DNA from 2 places in the Caloranaerobacter ferrireducens genome. Region 2 is predicted to be linked to the other one. Evidence: predicted binding sites of a transcription regulator. Region 2 holds the regulator's gene; the other holds the start of a gene.
What was found. Region 2 encodes HrcA, which represses chaperone genes, less so after heat shock. Its sites were predicted from a motif close to ATTAGCACTCNATANTATNGAGTGCTAAT; they were not measured.
Positions count from the first base shown of each region.

Region 1: BFN48_RS07625 (co-chaperone GroES) is a predicted target of HrcA. The motif match lies at 3,608-3,636, and genes of this name have one in related genera.

Region 1 is NZ_MDJR01000004.1:68,017-76,503, forward strand. It holds gene larC (nickel pincer cofactor biosynthesis protein LarC) at 1-314, opposite strand, end outside; gene BFN48_RS07610 (hypothetical protein) at 643-849, shown strand; gene BFN48_RS07615 (spore coat protein) at 1,061-1,327, shown strand; gene groL (chaperonin GroEL) at 1,477-3,105, opposite strand; gene BFN48_RS07625 (co-chaperone GroES) at 3,274-3,555, opposite strand; gene BFN48_RS07630 (DNA-3-methyladenine glycosylase family protein) at 3,924-4,808, opposite strand; gene BFN48_RS07635 (Glu/Leu/Phe/Val family dehydrogenase) at 4,869-6,122, opposite strand; gene BFN48_RS07640 (Asp23/Gls24 family envelope stress response protein) at 6,297-7,109, opposite strand; gene BFN48_RS07645 (GerAB/ArcD/ProY family transporter) at 7,170-8,252, opposite strand; gene BFN48_RS07650 (hypothetical protein) at 8,258-8,470, opposite strand; gene BFN48_RS07655 (Ger(x)C family spore germination protein) at 8,485-8,487, opposite strand, start outside.
Region 2 is NZ_MDJR01000001.1:538,926-547,412, reverse strand. It holds gene mtaB (tRNA (N(6)-L-threonylcarbamoyladenosine(37)-C(2))-methylthiotransferase MtaB) at 1-407, opposite strand, end outside; gene BFN48_RS02615 (16S rRNA (uracil(1498)-N(3))-methyltransferase) at 408-1,154, opposite strand; gene prmA (50S ribosomal protein L11 methyltransferase) at 1,147-2,103, opposite strand; gene dnaJ (molecular chaperone DnaJ) at 2,223-3,365, opposite strand; gene dnaK (molecular chaperone DnaK) at 3,429-5,273, opposite strand; gene grpE (nucleotide exchange factor GrpE) at 5,295-5,876, opposite strand; gene hrcA (heat-inducible transcriptional repressor HrcA) at 5,953-6,984, opposite strand; gene hemW (radical SAM family heme chaperone HemW) at 7,185-8,321, opposite strand; gene lepA (translation elongation factor 4) at 8,454-8,487, opposite strand, start outside.

The DNA of each region.
Region 1 (8,487 bases), on a different contig from region 2:
TCAGCTATTAATTTAAATATTTTTTTACTCATTTCTTTAATCTTTATATCAAGTTCGCTATCTTCTATCAGCTTAATAATATCAAATAAATTTCTCTTATTATCCTTTAAAGAACCAGTCAATATTACATCAAAATCCGTTCCCGCTATACCTTTCTTTTTCTTTTTTTCAATATTTATCGAAAAGCCTTCAATATTAATCTTTTTTAATTCTTTTAAAAAATCGTCTTTGTTTATACCTAAATCTAATAAAGCTCCGATAATCATATCTCCACTTATACCAGATAAACAGTCAAAATATAACATTTTTTTCATTTAATCACCTCATTTTTAAAATCGTTTATCGTCTTTCATCATTCGCTGTTCGTGAAATTATTAAAAACAAAAGTCTCAGTTTTTCACAAGACTTTTGACTTTATCAATCGTTATTCCATCAAAGTAAATTATATCTTACTTTTTCCCTTTTTTTCAATTTAAACTATTTTATTGTTTGCTATCTCTTTTTTTCATGCTATATATTTTTTTATAAGTAAAATACTAATAATGAATGAAATTAATTCGTCGTTCGTCATTCGCTGTTCGATATTCGAAAGACGAAAAGCGAATAACGAATATCGATTTATTAAAAATTGGAGGTATTGCCATGGCAAATTTTAATTCTAAGTTAGATTATAAAACACTTTCATTAATCGAAGAGCAATTAAAGCAAGAGAAACTGCTATATAAAAAATACTTAAATTATGCAGAAATGTGTTATGATAGTGAACTTAAAAACTTATGCTACAACGCCAGTAAGAGACATAAGAAAAATTATAAGAAAGTACTTAGTTATTTAGTCGATAGTCGATAATCGATAGAGAAATTAAAAATTGAAAATGTAAAATTTAGAATTAGTTAACGGTTGACAGTCAACAATCAATAGTCGATAGATAAAAAAATATTGGCTGACAACTAACAGTTTTCAGGTATCAGTTATTCTTTAAGTCTTAATTTTCAATTTTAAATTTTACAATTTCCTGTTCTCTGTTAACTGGCAACTCACATAAAAGGAGGCATGCCTCATGTACATTATTAATAATTTATCAGAACAAGAAATATTAAATGACTTAGTCTTATCGGAAAAAGAATTAGCAATTTCTTATAACAATACAATTGTTGAATCAACTTGCCCAGTTTTAAGGAAAATACTATCTGAATGTCTAAATGATATTCAAGATATTCAATATACAATATATAAGATAATGGATGAAAGAGGATGGAATCGAAGCCGTTTGGTAAGCGAATCAGATTTACTTAATACAGTAGAAAAATTTCAATCTATACAATAAAAAAATCTTCGATTTAAAAAAACTTAAATTAAGGATGATTTTTTTGAAATCCATTACGGAAATTATATCTTAAATTATCTACAATTCAATAAGGAATATAATTTCCTATAAATTATAAAAAACCTCCGGCAAAAAACCGGAGGTTTTCATTACATCATTGGCATTCCGCCTGGCATTCCGCCACCCATTCCCATATCTTTTTCTTCTTCTTTATCTGCTACTACAGCTTCAGTAGTTAATACCATTGCTGCTACTGATGCAGCATTTTGAAGAGCTGATCTTGTAACTTTAGTTGGGTCTACTATACCAGCTTCAATCATATTTACATATCTTTCATTTAATGCATCAAATCCTATACCTTTTTCGCTTGATTTAACTTTTTCAACTATAACTGAACCTTCTAAACCAGCATTTGCGGCAATTTGTCTTACTGGTTCTTCTAAAGCTCTTCTTATTATATCTACACCTGTCTTAACATCTCCTGTCTCAGTTTCAAGTACTTTTTCAACTGCAGGAATTACGTTGATTAATGCAGTTCCACCACCAGGAACTATACCTTCTTCAACTGCTGCTCTTGTTGCAGCTAAAGCATCTTCTATTCTTAATTTCTTCTCTTTTAATTCAGTTTCAGTAGCTGCACCAACTTGGATAACAGCAACTCCACCTGATAATTTAGCTAATCTTTCTTGTAATTTCTCTCTATCAAAATCTGAAGTTGTTTCTTCAATTTGAATCTTAATTTGTTTAATTCTATCTTTAATAGCTTCTTCTGAACCTGCTCCACCTACAATTGTAGTATTTTCTTTATCAACTTTTACTCTGCTAGCTCTACCTAACATTTCAATTGTAGCTTCTTTTAAGTCATATCCTAACTCTTCTGAAATAACTTCTCCACCAGTTATGATAGCAATATCTCTTAACATTTCTTTTCTTCTATCACCAAATCCTGGAGCTTTAACAGCTACACAAGTGAATGTACCTCTTAATTTATTAACAACTAATGTAGCTAAAGCTTCTCCCTCTACATCTTCTGCTATTATTAATAACTGCTTTCCTTGTTGTACAATTTGTTCTAATACTGGTAATAGATCTTGTACATTTGATATCTTTCTATCTGTGATTAAGATGTATGGATCATCTAATACAGCTTCCATCTTTTCTGCATCAGTTACCATATATGGTGATAAATATCCTCTATCAAATTGCATACCTTCAACTACTTCTAATGTAGTTCCCATTGACTTTGATTCTTCAACTGTAATAACGCCATCTTTTCCTACTTTCTCCATAGCTTCAGCAATTAATTTTCCAATTTCTTCATCAGCTGCTGAAATTGAAGCAACTTGAGCTATAGCTTCTTTACCTTCAACTTGCTTTGATAAAGCTTTAAGTTCTTCTACTGCAGCATCTACTGCTTTATGTATACCTTTCTTAATTAACATTGGATTAGCACCAGCAGCTACATTTTTTAATCCTTCTCTTATAATAGCTTGAGCTAATAATGTAGCTGTTGTAGTACCATCTCCAGCAACATCATTAGTTTTTGTAGCAACTTCTTTAACTAATTGAGCTCCCATGTTCTCATATGGATCTTTTAACTCAATTTCACGAGCTATTGTAACACCATCATTTGTGATAAGTGGTGAACCAAACTTTTTATCTAAAACAACATTTCTTCCTTTTGGTCCTAAAGTCACTTTAACAGTATCTGCTAATTTATTTATACCTCTTTCCATTGCACGACGAGCTTCTTCACTAAATTTTATTTCCTTCGCCATCTTAAATTACCTCCTTTTTCTTTTTTTAACATAAAACCGTCTTTCACTTCTCACTATTCGCTACTCGTAATTCGCTATTCGATTTTCGAAAAGAAAGTAGCGAAAAGCAAATAGCCAAAACAATTTTACATTTTACATTTTCAATTTTACATTTCTTTATCCCAGCGTCTATTCAATTACAGCTAAAATATCTACTAATTTTAAGATAGTATATTCTTCACCATCTACCTTAACTTCTGTACCAGCATATTTTGAGAATATTACCTTATCTCCCACTTTTAATTCTTCTTTTTTCTTCTCATCATTAGCAATACCAGGTCCTACAGCTATTACTTCTGCCATTTGAGGCTGCTCTTTAGCTGAACTTGGTAAAACGATACCGCTTTTAGTTTTTTCTTCAACCTCGATTTTCTTAATAACCACTCTGTCGCCTAATGGTTTAATTTTCATCTTATAACCCTCCTTATCATAATTTATATTAAATAATATTACTTTCTCGGTTGTTAGCACTCACCACTATCGAGTGCTAATGTTTACAAATATATGTTATAAAATAGATTTTATGTAGGCAAACACTTTCACTCTCTATTTTTTTGAACTATAGGCGATTATACTCGTTTATTTTAATATTTATTCTATTTTCTTTGTTTTGCGTTTATTTACTACATAAATCGCTAATTGCCAGAGAAAAGGAACAAATTGCCATATTCGTCGTTCGTCATTCGCTGTTCGTCATTCGAAAAGCAAGTAGCGAAAAGCAAATAGTCAAAATAATTTTATATTTTCCATTTTTAATTTTACATTTTCTAATCCAGTCCCTAATCCCTAGCACCAATCCCATTCTCTCTTGCATAATAAAACAGATATTGCTGTGCAAAACCTGCATATTCACCAAATTTGTTTTGTGCATATCTTTGTATATCTTTAAGTTTAGTATCTTTTTTAAGATAAAAATACTCCATTACCCTCTTTACCCAAACATCTATCGGAAAAGCATCATATTTCTCCATAGAAAATAGCATTATACAATCAGCAACCTTAGGTCCTACACCAGCAAATAGCATCAATTCTTTTTTCGCTTCTTCTGTAGATAAGTTTTTCAACCTATAGATATCCATCTGCTTATTCGAAACAATCACTGCAGCATTAAATATGTATTTAGCTCTAAATCCTGTCTTACAATCTCTTATATCATCTATTGTCAGCTTACTAAGAGTATCTGCTTTAGGAAAACTATAATATTTTTTTCCATTATATTCACCAATAAACTCTCCATATTTTTGACTTAAATTTTCTATAGCTCTTTTTATCATCGGTATTCTATTGTTAGCCGAAATAATAAATGATATTAAAATTTCCCAAACATCCTGCTTTAATATTCTTATACCATAGCCATATTCTACAGCTTTTTTTAAAATTGTATCCTTTGAAAGCTCTCTTTTTATTTCACTATAATCTCTACCTAAATCAAAATATTCAAACCAAACATCATTAAATTCACTTAGATTAGTATTAGAAAAAACAATCTTTCCATCTTCTTTTTTTACATTTATAATTTTTCCATTTGCTACACCTGTATAGCTACCATCTTCCTCTTTATTCCATCTAAAACATTGTCCACATTCGAATATATGCTCAGGTTCAAAATCTTCTAGATTTTCAATGATAACTTTATCTCTCTCTTCAATTATCTTCAAAGTGATACACCCTTCCTCTTTAAAGGTCGTCCAATGAAAAAAAGCTGGCATTACGCCAGCTTTTTATTAATACCAACCTCTTAACTTCATAGCTTCAGCTATTCTCTTGATTGACATCATGTATGCTGCAGTTCTCATGTCAACTTTGTTTTCTTCCATTAATTCATATATTTCATTGAATGCCTTAACCATTAATCTTTCTTGTTTTTCTTGTACTTCTTCAAAGCTCCAGTAGTAGTTCATTAAGTTTTGTACCCACTCGAAGTATGAAACAGTAACTCCACCTGAGTTAGCTAAGATATCAGGAATTACTAATACTCCTTTATTGTATAGTATTTCGTCTGCTTCAGGAGTTGTTGGACCATTAGCTCCCTCACTTATAATCTTAGCTTTTATGTCATTAGCGTTTTTACTAGTTATTTGGTTTTCTAATGCACATGGTAATAATACATCAACATCTAATGTAAGTACTTCATCTCTGTTAACTTCTTTTTCAGCTCCAGGGAAGCCTTTTACATGTCTGTTTTCTTTTACGTATTCCATTAATTCTTTTACATTTAATCCGTTTTCATTGATTATACAAGCTGATGAATCAGATACACCTATAACCTTAGCTCCCATTTCTTCCATATACATAGCTGCATAACTTCCAACGTTACCAAAACCTTGAACAGCTACTTTTAAGTCAGCTATATTTAATCCTAATCTCTTAGCTGCTTCTCTAACCATTATAGCAACACCATATCCAGTAGCTTCAGTTCTTGCTAATGAACCTCCGAAGCTAACAGGCTTTCCAGTGAATACTCCTGGAACATTGTGTCCTTGTAATTTTGAATATTCATCAACCATCCAAGCCATTATTTGTCCATTTGTATTAACGTCTGGCGCTGGTATATCCTTTTTATCTCCAATAATTGGAGCTATTGCTCTAGCATAAGCTCTTGATAATCTTTCTAATTCTCCTTCTGATAATTCACGTGGGTCAACTATAATTCCACCTTTTCCTCCACCATATGGAAGACCAATTACTCCACATTTGAAAGTCATCCAAGTTGATAAAGCTTTAACTTCGTCTCTAGTTACATCTTGATGGAATCTTATACCACCTTTTGTTGGTCCAGGCGCGTCATTGTGCTGTGATCTGAATCCTTTGAATACTCTGATACTTCCGTCATCCATTCTTACAGGAATTGACACTTCTAGAACTCTCATTGGCTCTTTTAATAATTCATATACTTCTGGTTCTGCTCCAAGCTTATCACATGCTGTCTTAATTTGTTGTTGGGCAATCTCAAATGGATTTAAAGTTTTTTCAGCCATTATAGGACCTCCTTATAACATATAGTAATTTAATATTGTTAAAATATTAACATTTATATATTTTAGGAAAAGGTTTTCAAATTGAAAACCTAACCTTTTATAACGCTACCGATATGTAGTATTTCTGTCCCACATGGGAATTATAACATATATATTTTTTTTTGTAAATAAATATTAAATTTTTATCATTTTTTTGACACTAACATCAACAGAAAGTATGTTTAAGGAAGTCATATATTCAACTTCATCTACTATCTGCTCCTGCATTCTTCTCACAAGAGGTTTTATCGGATTTCCATATACCATTTCCACATCTAAAGAAATTATTATTCCTTGTTCTTTAGTTTTTATATCTATATTTCCTACCTTAGAAATACCTATAACCTTGTAAGCAGCATATTTAACTAAATCTCTTATTACATTGCGTGATATGGTGTATTTGCCTAAGTAACTGAATGTAGGTCTTACTACTGTTTTTTCAAAATACTGCTTATCATTGTTTGTTTTTTTAAAAAATACTTTTAAAGTATCTATAAAATATCCTGAAAACTCCTTTTTTATCTCAAAAGTAGGTACAGGAATAACATGTTTCCCTTCTAACTGCCTCTGTTTTTTTGCTAAATCAATTTCATATTTATCAGATATGTCTTGTATATATATTCTTTTAGATATCGCAGGAATTTCTAATATTTCAACAATTTTATCTACCATTCTATCTGATGTGCCTAATATTAATAGAGCATCAGGCTTAAGATTTTTTATAGCTTCCTTCATTTCTTTTCTATGGTCCTTGTCCATAAATAAAGCTCTTTTTACTGCACTTACAATAGTGTCTTCCCTCTTAGCAGACTTTCCTGCCAAAACTTTTGTCCCTTTTATCAATAATCCATCGTCAATTATATATTCAATTCCTAATTCTTTAGCCAGCATAATAGCCTTGTAACTCTTACCCGTACCACTTTCGCCAATAAGAGCTGCCACTTTCATAAACATTCCTCCAAAAAAATTAACTATATGGACATTGTATCATATGTTATTAGTTGATAGTCAATAGTCTGTTCTCTGTCTCCTATTTTTCACTATTGAAATAACTAATACTAACGCTGGGATTATAATTTGAAATGGAATAACATAATAAGGATAAACTTCACCAGCCCATCTTACCATATCTGGCAAATTATCATACACCCATATAGAAATCACAACTGCAATTGCAACTACAGGAATAACAAATGGCTTATAATCATCTAAGTCAAATAATTGAGTAATTCCAATAAGTGAAGCATAAAGACACATTACTATTTTCATGCTTCCTGCTATAAGCAAATTCACTGAAATAAATGGCTCAACAGCTATTCCAGGAATCAAACTTATTGTCACATGCGACGGAAATAAATCTCTATTTAACATATCTGCTCCTAAAACCATCAAATTACTCATTACTACACTTAACAAAATAAAGCCAATAACTGTAAGTGAAATATAAGATACCTTCAGCAAATCTTTTTGTTTTTTCAGATAAGGGAATATCATTAAAAGCACTACAGTTTCACCAAACGGAAAAGTTAGTACAGAAAAACTCACTTTTAATACTCTAAAAAAACCATATTCTAAAAAAGGCAAGAGATTCTTCACTTCATAATGACCCATTACCAATAAAAATATCGAAAGAACCAAAATTAACATTACTGGAACAGTTATTTCTCCTACTCTAACGATAACTTCTAACCCTTTTTTTAAACTATAAGTTAATACTAAGGCTATAGAAATTATAATAAAAATAAGTGGTGTTTCGGTATAAATAGATGTTACCATAAACTCGCCCAAATTTCTGAAGACAAGTCCTGCTAAATGAATAAAATACCAAATATAAAATATCCCAATAACACTACCGATGTATTTACCAAAAGTATCTCTTAATATTTCTATAAATGTTTTTGATGGATTTAATATCGATATATATGCATACATTCCAATTAGTATATAACCTCCAGCCCAGCCAAAAATATAGGCTAACCATGAATCTTGACAAGCAGCTACTGCTGGCGTTATTATAGCAGAACTTCCAAAAATAAATCCCATTATTACAAATGATAATTGGACTGGTGAGATTTTTTCATTGCTAATCAATTTCTTCACCTCTTAAAAACAGATTTTACTAGATTTTCAATAACTATAGAAGGAGTTGTTGGCATTTTTTCAAACATCAGAAGTATACTTACAATAAAACTTAATCCTAACAATATCGAATATACAATAATAGTTTTTTTCTTTTTATTTGTTCTTGATATTACTGGTATATCAAAAACTACAATCAAAATATATATAGTAATCAAACCTATTACCATACCGACCCCTGCCTTCA
Region 2 (8,487 bases):
ATAGACATTTCTTCAAATTCTCTTACTTTCATTATATCTTCAACAATTTTCATGCGTTTATTCTTTTCTTTAACCTCTTCACATAGCTTTACTATTTTATTCTTGTCACTTGTACCAATAACTAAATCTACATCTTCAATTTTAAATACTTCATCAGGTGAAACTTGCACATAACATCCAACAACAGCTACAACAGCTTCTCTATTTATTCTCTTTGCCCTTCTTATAAATTGTCTTGACTTCCTATCACCAAGATTTGTAACTGTGCAAGTATTTATAACATAAACATCTGCTTTATCTTCGGCATTCACAACAGTATAGCCATTTTTTTGAAAAAGCTCAGCCATTGCTTCTGTTTCATACTGATTAACTTTACAGCCCAAAGTATAAAAGGCAACGGTTTTCATCTAAATCACTCCTAAATCTCCAAGCTCATACATAACTACGGATATAGTAGTAAATCCTGCAGTTTCTGTTCTTAAAATTCTAGGTCCCAAAGAAATTATATGAGAATTAATTCCTTTTAGTTTTTCTATTTCTTCTTCTTCAAAACCACCTTCTGGCCCTATTATTATATTAATTTTACCTTTTTTATAAGTTCTTAATATATCTTTTAGTCCAATTTTCAATTCATTTTCATAAGGAACTAAAATAAATTCTTCATCTTTCAATCTATTAATCATCTCATTAAAGGTCATTATCTTATTAACAACAGGTATAATCCCTCTTTTACACTGTTTAGACGCCTCTTTTGCAATGCGCTTCCATCTTTCTAGTTTTTTTAATTCCTTTTTTTCACCTTCAACCTTAACTACTGTTCTTTTTGTTATTAATGGTACTATTTCAACAACCCCTAATTCAGTTGCCTTTTGAATAATCAAATCCATCTTCGAAGATTTTGGTAATCCTTGATAAAGTATAATCTGTATTGGAGGTTCACTTTTCGATTCAAACTCTTCTTTGATAACTGCTACTACATAATCTTTTTCTATTTCCGTTATCTCTGCTAGATATTCTTCACCTTCACAGTTTGATACATTTATAATTTCACCAATATCTAGCCTTAATACATTTTTTATATGTTTGACATCTTCACCTTTAATAATTATTTTATTTTCTACAATGTCTTTTTTATCTACAAAGAATTTATGCATCCTCTGATCCCTCTTTAAATCTAGATACTAGACATGCCCATTCTCCCATTTTCATTTCATCAATTACTTCTAAACCATTCTTATCTAAAGCAGCTTTAACATCATTTATTTTATCTAATATTATTCCAGAAGCTATAAAAACTCCATCCTCTAACAAGAATTTAGGAACAACTTCTGCAAGCTTTACAATAACTTCAGCAATTATATTAGCAACAATAACATTAGCCCTTCCGTCAACTACATCCAAGAGATTGCCTTTTCTAATCTGAACAGTGTTAGCAACTCCATTTTTCCTAACATTTTCTTTAGCTACTTTAACAGATACTTCATCTAAATCTATTCCTATAGTACTTATTGCTCCAAGCTTAGCAGCTGCAATTGACAATATACCAGTACCACAACCTATATCAAAGACTATATCATGCTGATGAACATATTTTTCTAATTGTTTTATGCACATTATAGTTGTTTCATGAGTTCCTGTACCAAAAGCCATACCAGGGTCAAGCTCTATTACGATATCTTCTGGCTTCTTCTCGTAGTTTTCCCATGAAGGTTTAACAACTATTTTCTCTCCTATTTTCTTTGGTTTATAATACTTTTTCCATGAATTGGCCCAGTCTTTTTCATAAACTTCTGATGTTGTAACTTCTCCTAACCCCTTGTCCAAATTGTATTGCGGTATTTTTTCAACATTCTGTTTTATTAGCTCTATTTTGTCTATTAAATCTTCACTTTCTGGTAAATATCCTTTAACAATTACTCCTTCAAAGTTCTGTTCCACTAAAGTAGGGTCTATATAATCCCAATCTCCTTCATTTTTGTTTTGGAATACTAAATCATTGGGATCTTCAATGACTAACCCACCTACTCCAGCTTCATATAAAATATTCGATACAACCTCAACTGCTTCCGTAGTGGTTTTAATCTGGACCTCAATCCACTTCATTTTAGCCCCACATCCTTTATTATTTAATCTTCTTTATTTCCACTTTATTATACCCTATTAAACTAAAAAAAACCAGCAAAAATACAAAAGTAAATCACTCCACTGAATATGGAGTGATTTTAACCTCCGAAAGCATCTTTTACTTTATCGAAAAATCCTTTTTTATGTTCATGAACAGTATCACCAGTAGCCTTTGCAAACTCTCTTAAAATCTGTTTTTGCTTCTCGTTTAATTTCTTTGGTACTTGTACTTTCACCTTAACATACTGGTCTCCTCTACCGTTACCTCTGATATATGGAATACCTTTATTTTTCAATCTAAAAATTGTACCTGTTTGTGTTCCTTCTGGTATATTATATCTTACTTTTCCATCAAGTGTTGGAACTTCAATAGTAGCTCCTAATGCTGCCTGTACAAAAGTAATTGGTATTTCACAAATAACATCATTTCCTTCACGTTCAAAAATTTCATGAGGTAACACATTTATATAAACATATAAATCCCCTGGAGGACCACCTTTTTCACCTGGCTCTCCTTCTCCTCTGAGAGGTATCACTGAACCTGTATCTACCCCTGCCGGTATTTTTATATTTATTTTTTTCAAACGGCGTTCTTTACCAGTTCCTCCACAATTTGAACATGGTACTTCTACAATTTCTCCTGTTCCATGACATCTATCACAAGTTCTTACATTCACAAACTGACCAAAAGGTGTATTGTGAGCGTATCTTATTTCTCCTGTACCATTACACTTCGGACAAGTTATTTTATTAGTACCTGGTTTAGCACCTGTCCCATGACATACCGAACAGTTCTCTGTTCGTCTTATCTTTATTTCCTTTTCAACACCAAAAGCTGCTTCTTCGAATTCTAAATCTAGTGTATATTTTAAATCAGCACCTCTTTTAGGTCCTGCTTTTCTTCTTCGTGAAAAACCTCCACCAAAAGCTTCAAAAATATCATCAAATATATCACCAAATCCACCAAAGCCTTCAAAACCACCAAAACCTTGACCAAATCCTCCTGCTGCATTACCATTTACACCTGCATGACCAAATCTATCGTATCTCGCTCTTTTTTCTGAGTCGCTTAATACTTCATAAGCTTCATTTATTTCTTTAAATTTTTGTTCAGCTTCTTTATCCCCTGGATTTAGGTCTGGATGATATTTTTTGGCTAATTTTCTATATGCTTTCTTGATTTCTTGCTCCGATGCATTTTTGCTAACACCTAATATTTCGTAGTAATCTCTCTTGCTCATTCTTTCACCACCTTTCAACATCAAAAACCAAAGCTAAATCCAGAGGATTTAGCTTTGGTTTATTTATTTATCATCATCTACAACTTCATAGTCAGCATCAACTACATTTTCATCTTTCTTTCCATTTTGTTGGTTATTTTCTTGCTGCCCAGCCTGAGCTCCATATTGCTGTGATGCCTGCTGATACATTTTTTGTGATAATGCATGGAATTCGTTAGTTAATTCCTCAGTTTTCTTCTTAATTTCTTCTATATTATCGCCTTCCAATGCTTTCTTTAATTCATCTAATTTAGCTTTAACTTTAGACTTTTCATCTTCACTTACTTTATCTCCTAGTTCGTTTAATATTTTCTCTGTTTGATATACCATTGAATCAGCATTATTTCTTACTTCAACAGCTTCTTTTTTCTTCTTATCTTCTTCTGCATACTTTTCAGCTTCTTTTATCTTCCTTTGTATTTCTTCTTCAGTTAAGTTTGTTGATGCTGTTATAGTAATTTTTTGCTCTTTACCTGTTCCTAAATCTTTTGCTGAAACATGAACTATACCATTTGCATCTATATCGAAAGTAACCTCTATTTGTGGTACTCCTCTTGGTGCTGGAGGTATACCAGTTAATTGGAATCTACCTAATGTTGTATTGTCTTTAGCCATTGGTCTTTCACCTTGTAAAACATGAATGTCAACAGCTGTCTGATTATCTGCTGCAGTTGAGAATATTTGACTCTTCTTAGTAGGTATTGTTGTATTTCTTTCTATTAGTTTAGTAAATACCCCACCTAAAGTTTCGATACCTAGTGATAGTGGAGTTACATCAAGTAATAATAAGTCTTTAACTTCTCCACTTAAAACTCCTGCCTGAATCGCTGCACCAATAGCTACACATTCATCAGGATTTATTCCCTTATGAGGTTCTTTACCAATTAAATTCTTAATAGCTCTTTGAACAGCTGGTATTCTTGTTGAACCACCTACTAAAATAACTTTATCTATATCTGATGGTGATAAATTAGCATCAGCTAATGCTCTCTTAGTAGGTTCTATAGTTTTTTCTACAAGATGAGCTGTTAATTCTTCAAACTTAGCTCTTGTTAAATCCATATTTAAATGTTTAGGACCATCTTGTGTAGCGGTAATAAATGGAAGATTTATATTTGTTGTCATAACACTTGATAATTCTTTTTTAGCTTTTTCTGCTGCTTCTTTTAATCTTTGTAGAGCCATTTTATCATTTCTTAAATCTATTCCGTGTTCTTTTTTGAATTCTTCTGCTAGATAATCTATAATTGCTTGGTCAAAATCATCTCCACCTAGATGGTTGTTACCACTTGTTGCAATAACTTCAAATACTCCATCTCCAATTTCTAATATTGATACGTCAAATGTACCTCCACCTAAGTCAAATACTAATATTTTTTGCTGTTCATCACCTTTATCTAAACCATACGCAAGTGATGCAGCTGTTGGTTCGTTTATAATTCTTCTTACATTTAAACCTGCTATTCTACCTGCATCTTTTGTTGCTTGTCTTTGACTGTCTGTAAAATATGCAGGAACAGTTATTACTGCATCTGTAACTGGCTCTCCAAGATAACTTTCAGCATCTGCTTTAAGTTTTTGAAGAATCATAGCAGAAATATCTTGAGGTGTATACTCTTTTCCATCAATATTTACTTTATGATCTGTACCCATATGTCTCTTTATTGAAATTATTGTTCTATCTGGATTTGTAATTGCTTGTCTTTTTGCAGTTTCACCAACTAGTCTTTCTCCATTTTTTGTAAAAGCTACAATTGAAGGTGTAGTTCTATTTCCTTCAGCATTTGGTATAACTACAGGCTCTCCTCCTTCAATAACAGCAACACAGGAGTTTGTTGTACCTAAATCGATACCTATTATTTTACCCATAGTCTTCTCCTCCCTTTCAAGTTATTTTGATATTTTTACCATACTTGGTCTAATGACTTTATCTTTTAATTTATATCCTTTTTGGTATACCTCTATTATTGTATCTTCTTCATGTTCACTTGATTCTTCTTGTGCAACTCCATGATGTAGATTAGGGTCAAATTTCTCGCCTATCGCCTTTATCTCTTCTAAACCACTCTTTTTAAGTATATCTAGTAATTGTTTGTAAACCATTTCTACACCTTTATAAAAACTATCTTCTTTCTGTCTATCATTAACTGAATCTAATGCTCTTTCCAAATTGTCTATCACAGGTAATACTTGACATATTAACTCTTCAGATGCATAAGCATATATTGATTCTTTCTCTTTTTCTACTCTTTTTTTATAATTTAAAAAGTCTGCTTGCAATCTTAAAAATCTATTATTTAATTCTTCTAATTCTTTCATTTTACCTTCTAGCTTTGCTTTTATTTCATCTATATTATCTTCTTTTGATTCTTCTCTAACATCATTAGCATCTTTTTCTTCATTTTCCGTATCTTTTTCTTCATTATGTACCTGTTCTTTTGTAACTTCTTGTTCATGCTGATCTTTTTCCATATATTTCACCTCTTTTCAATATTCATAAATATATATTCTATTCAATACATTGGGTGCAAGATAAAATCTCACACCCTTATAATGTAAAATAGTTTTTCAAAATCTCATTTAAATCAAAAGCTATTGATTTGACAACAGAAACCACTTTTGAATAATCCATTCTTGTAGGTCCAATTACACCTATTTTTCCTATTGTTTTGCCATTTAAGCTGTATGTTGCAGTAATCAAACTACAGTTACTTACTGCTTCATAACAGTTTTCACTACCAATAGTAATCTCAATGTCATGGAATCCACTCTTTAAAAGCATATCAACTACAGATTCCTTATTTTCTATAAATGATATAAAGCTTTTTGCTTTCGCAATATCATTATACTCTGGAAAATTAAATATGTTAGTTACACCATCTGCAAACAAATCTACCTCATACATACCATCTATTGATTGGTTTATTAATGGTAAAATATCTTTTATCGTATTTTTTAAACTATACATCTCTTTTACAAGCTCTGTTTCAATATTCTTACTTATATCTTCTATTGAACATCCTTTTAATCTGCTATTTAGATAATTAGTGATTTTTTCTAATTGTTCCTCTTTTATGCCATTTTCAATTCTGAATACTGTATTTTTAACTATTCCTGTATCTGTAACCATAACAACTAATACTTTATGTTCATCTATAGGTATTAGCTGTATTCTCTTTAATTTACTTCTTTTGATTTGAGGAGCAATTGCTAAAGATGTATAATTTGTAAGTTTAGATAAAATCTTAGCTGCATTTTGTATAACTTGTTCTATTTCTCTTATTTCTTTAAGTAAGCCCAGTTTTATTTTTTTTCTTTCTTCTTCTGTAATTTTCTTTATCTGCATCAAATTGTCCACATATAGTCTGTATGCTTTATCAGATGGTATTCTTCCCGCTGAAGTATGAGGCTGTAATAAATAGCCCAATTCCTCTAAATCTGACATTTCATTTCGTATAGTTGCTGAACTAACTCCCAGATTATATTTTTTCGCAATAGTTCTTGACCCTACTGGCTCAGCATTTGTAATATAGCTGTGAATTATTGCCTGTAGGATTTTAAGCTTTCTATCATTTAACATCATACATACCACCTCAATTAGTTATAGAAAGCCTAAATTTTGTAATTTGTAAAACTTGTCATTTTTATTAGCACTCTACCCTATCGAGTGCTAATCTTATGTTTTTAAATTATCACTGATTTTAAAATTTGTCAATACCTTTGTGTTAATTAGTCGATAGTTATTAGTCAGTAGTTGATAGTTGCTAATTAATAAGCAAGCTAAGGGAGTAATTCTACAAAAACTAAGTTGGATAAATCGATTCCTCTTTTTGTTAACCTAATATATTCTTCTTTATTTTCTATTAAATCTTTATCTTCTAAACTTTTTAACTGTCTGCCATACACATTTTCTACGTTTAACCCGAATCTATTTTTAAAGTCTTGTTTTCTTATCCCTTTAATTAATCTTAATCCTAATATCATAAATTCTGCTATTTCCATTTCTATATCTATTTTTTCACTTTCTTCAACAGGCAAACTATCTTCACTTAAACACTTAAAATACTGCTTAAAATCTCCAAAATTGCTCCATCTTTTACTGCTTATATTAGAATGAGCAGATAATCCTAATCCAAGATAAGGTTTTACATTCCAATATATTAAGTTGTGCTTACATTCATAACCAGGTTTGGCGAAATTAGATATTTCATAATGTATAAAATTGTTATCTTCTAATAATTCTATTCCCTTATAATACATATCCCTTTCTATATCTTCATCAGGTAAGTTTAATCTAGATTCATTATATAGTTTATAAAACAATGTCCCTTCTTCTATTTTTAAACTATAAAATGAAATATGTTCTGTTTTTAGTGCAATAACTTTTTTCAATGTATCAACAACATCTTTTATTGTCTGTCCTGGCAAATTAAACATTACATCTATATTAACATTATCAAAACCAAACTTTCTTATTAAATCATAGCTTTCTAAAAAATCTCTAGCAGTATGAATTCGTCCTATACTCTTTAATAAATTATCATTGAAAGACTGCAAACCTAAACTTATTCTGTTTATTCCCAAGTTTTTATAATCATTTAATTTATATTTATTTAACGTTTTCGGATTTGCTTCTATTGTAAATTCAATTAACATAGAAAGATCAAACTTTTTATAAACATGATTTACAATATCACAGATATATTTGCTATCTATACTAGAAGGGGTTCCACCTCCAATAAATATTGTTTTAACTTTATAATCTTTTAATTCAACCGAATACAAATCTATTTCTTTCTTTAAATATTTTATATAATCTTCAATAATATATGATTTATCTGTATATGAATTAAAATCACAATAAAAACATTTGCTTACACAAAATGGTATATGAATGTATAATCCTAATTCATTCATAATTAATTCTCCTTTAATTAAATTTTAAGGCACACTACTAAAGTGTGCCTATTTGTTAACAAAGTAAATCTTTCAAAATATATGAAAATAAAAGTAAATTCTTTCGCATGAATGTTATTTTCATATATAATTTTATTTATCATCAAACTTCAATACTGCTAAAAAG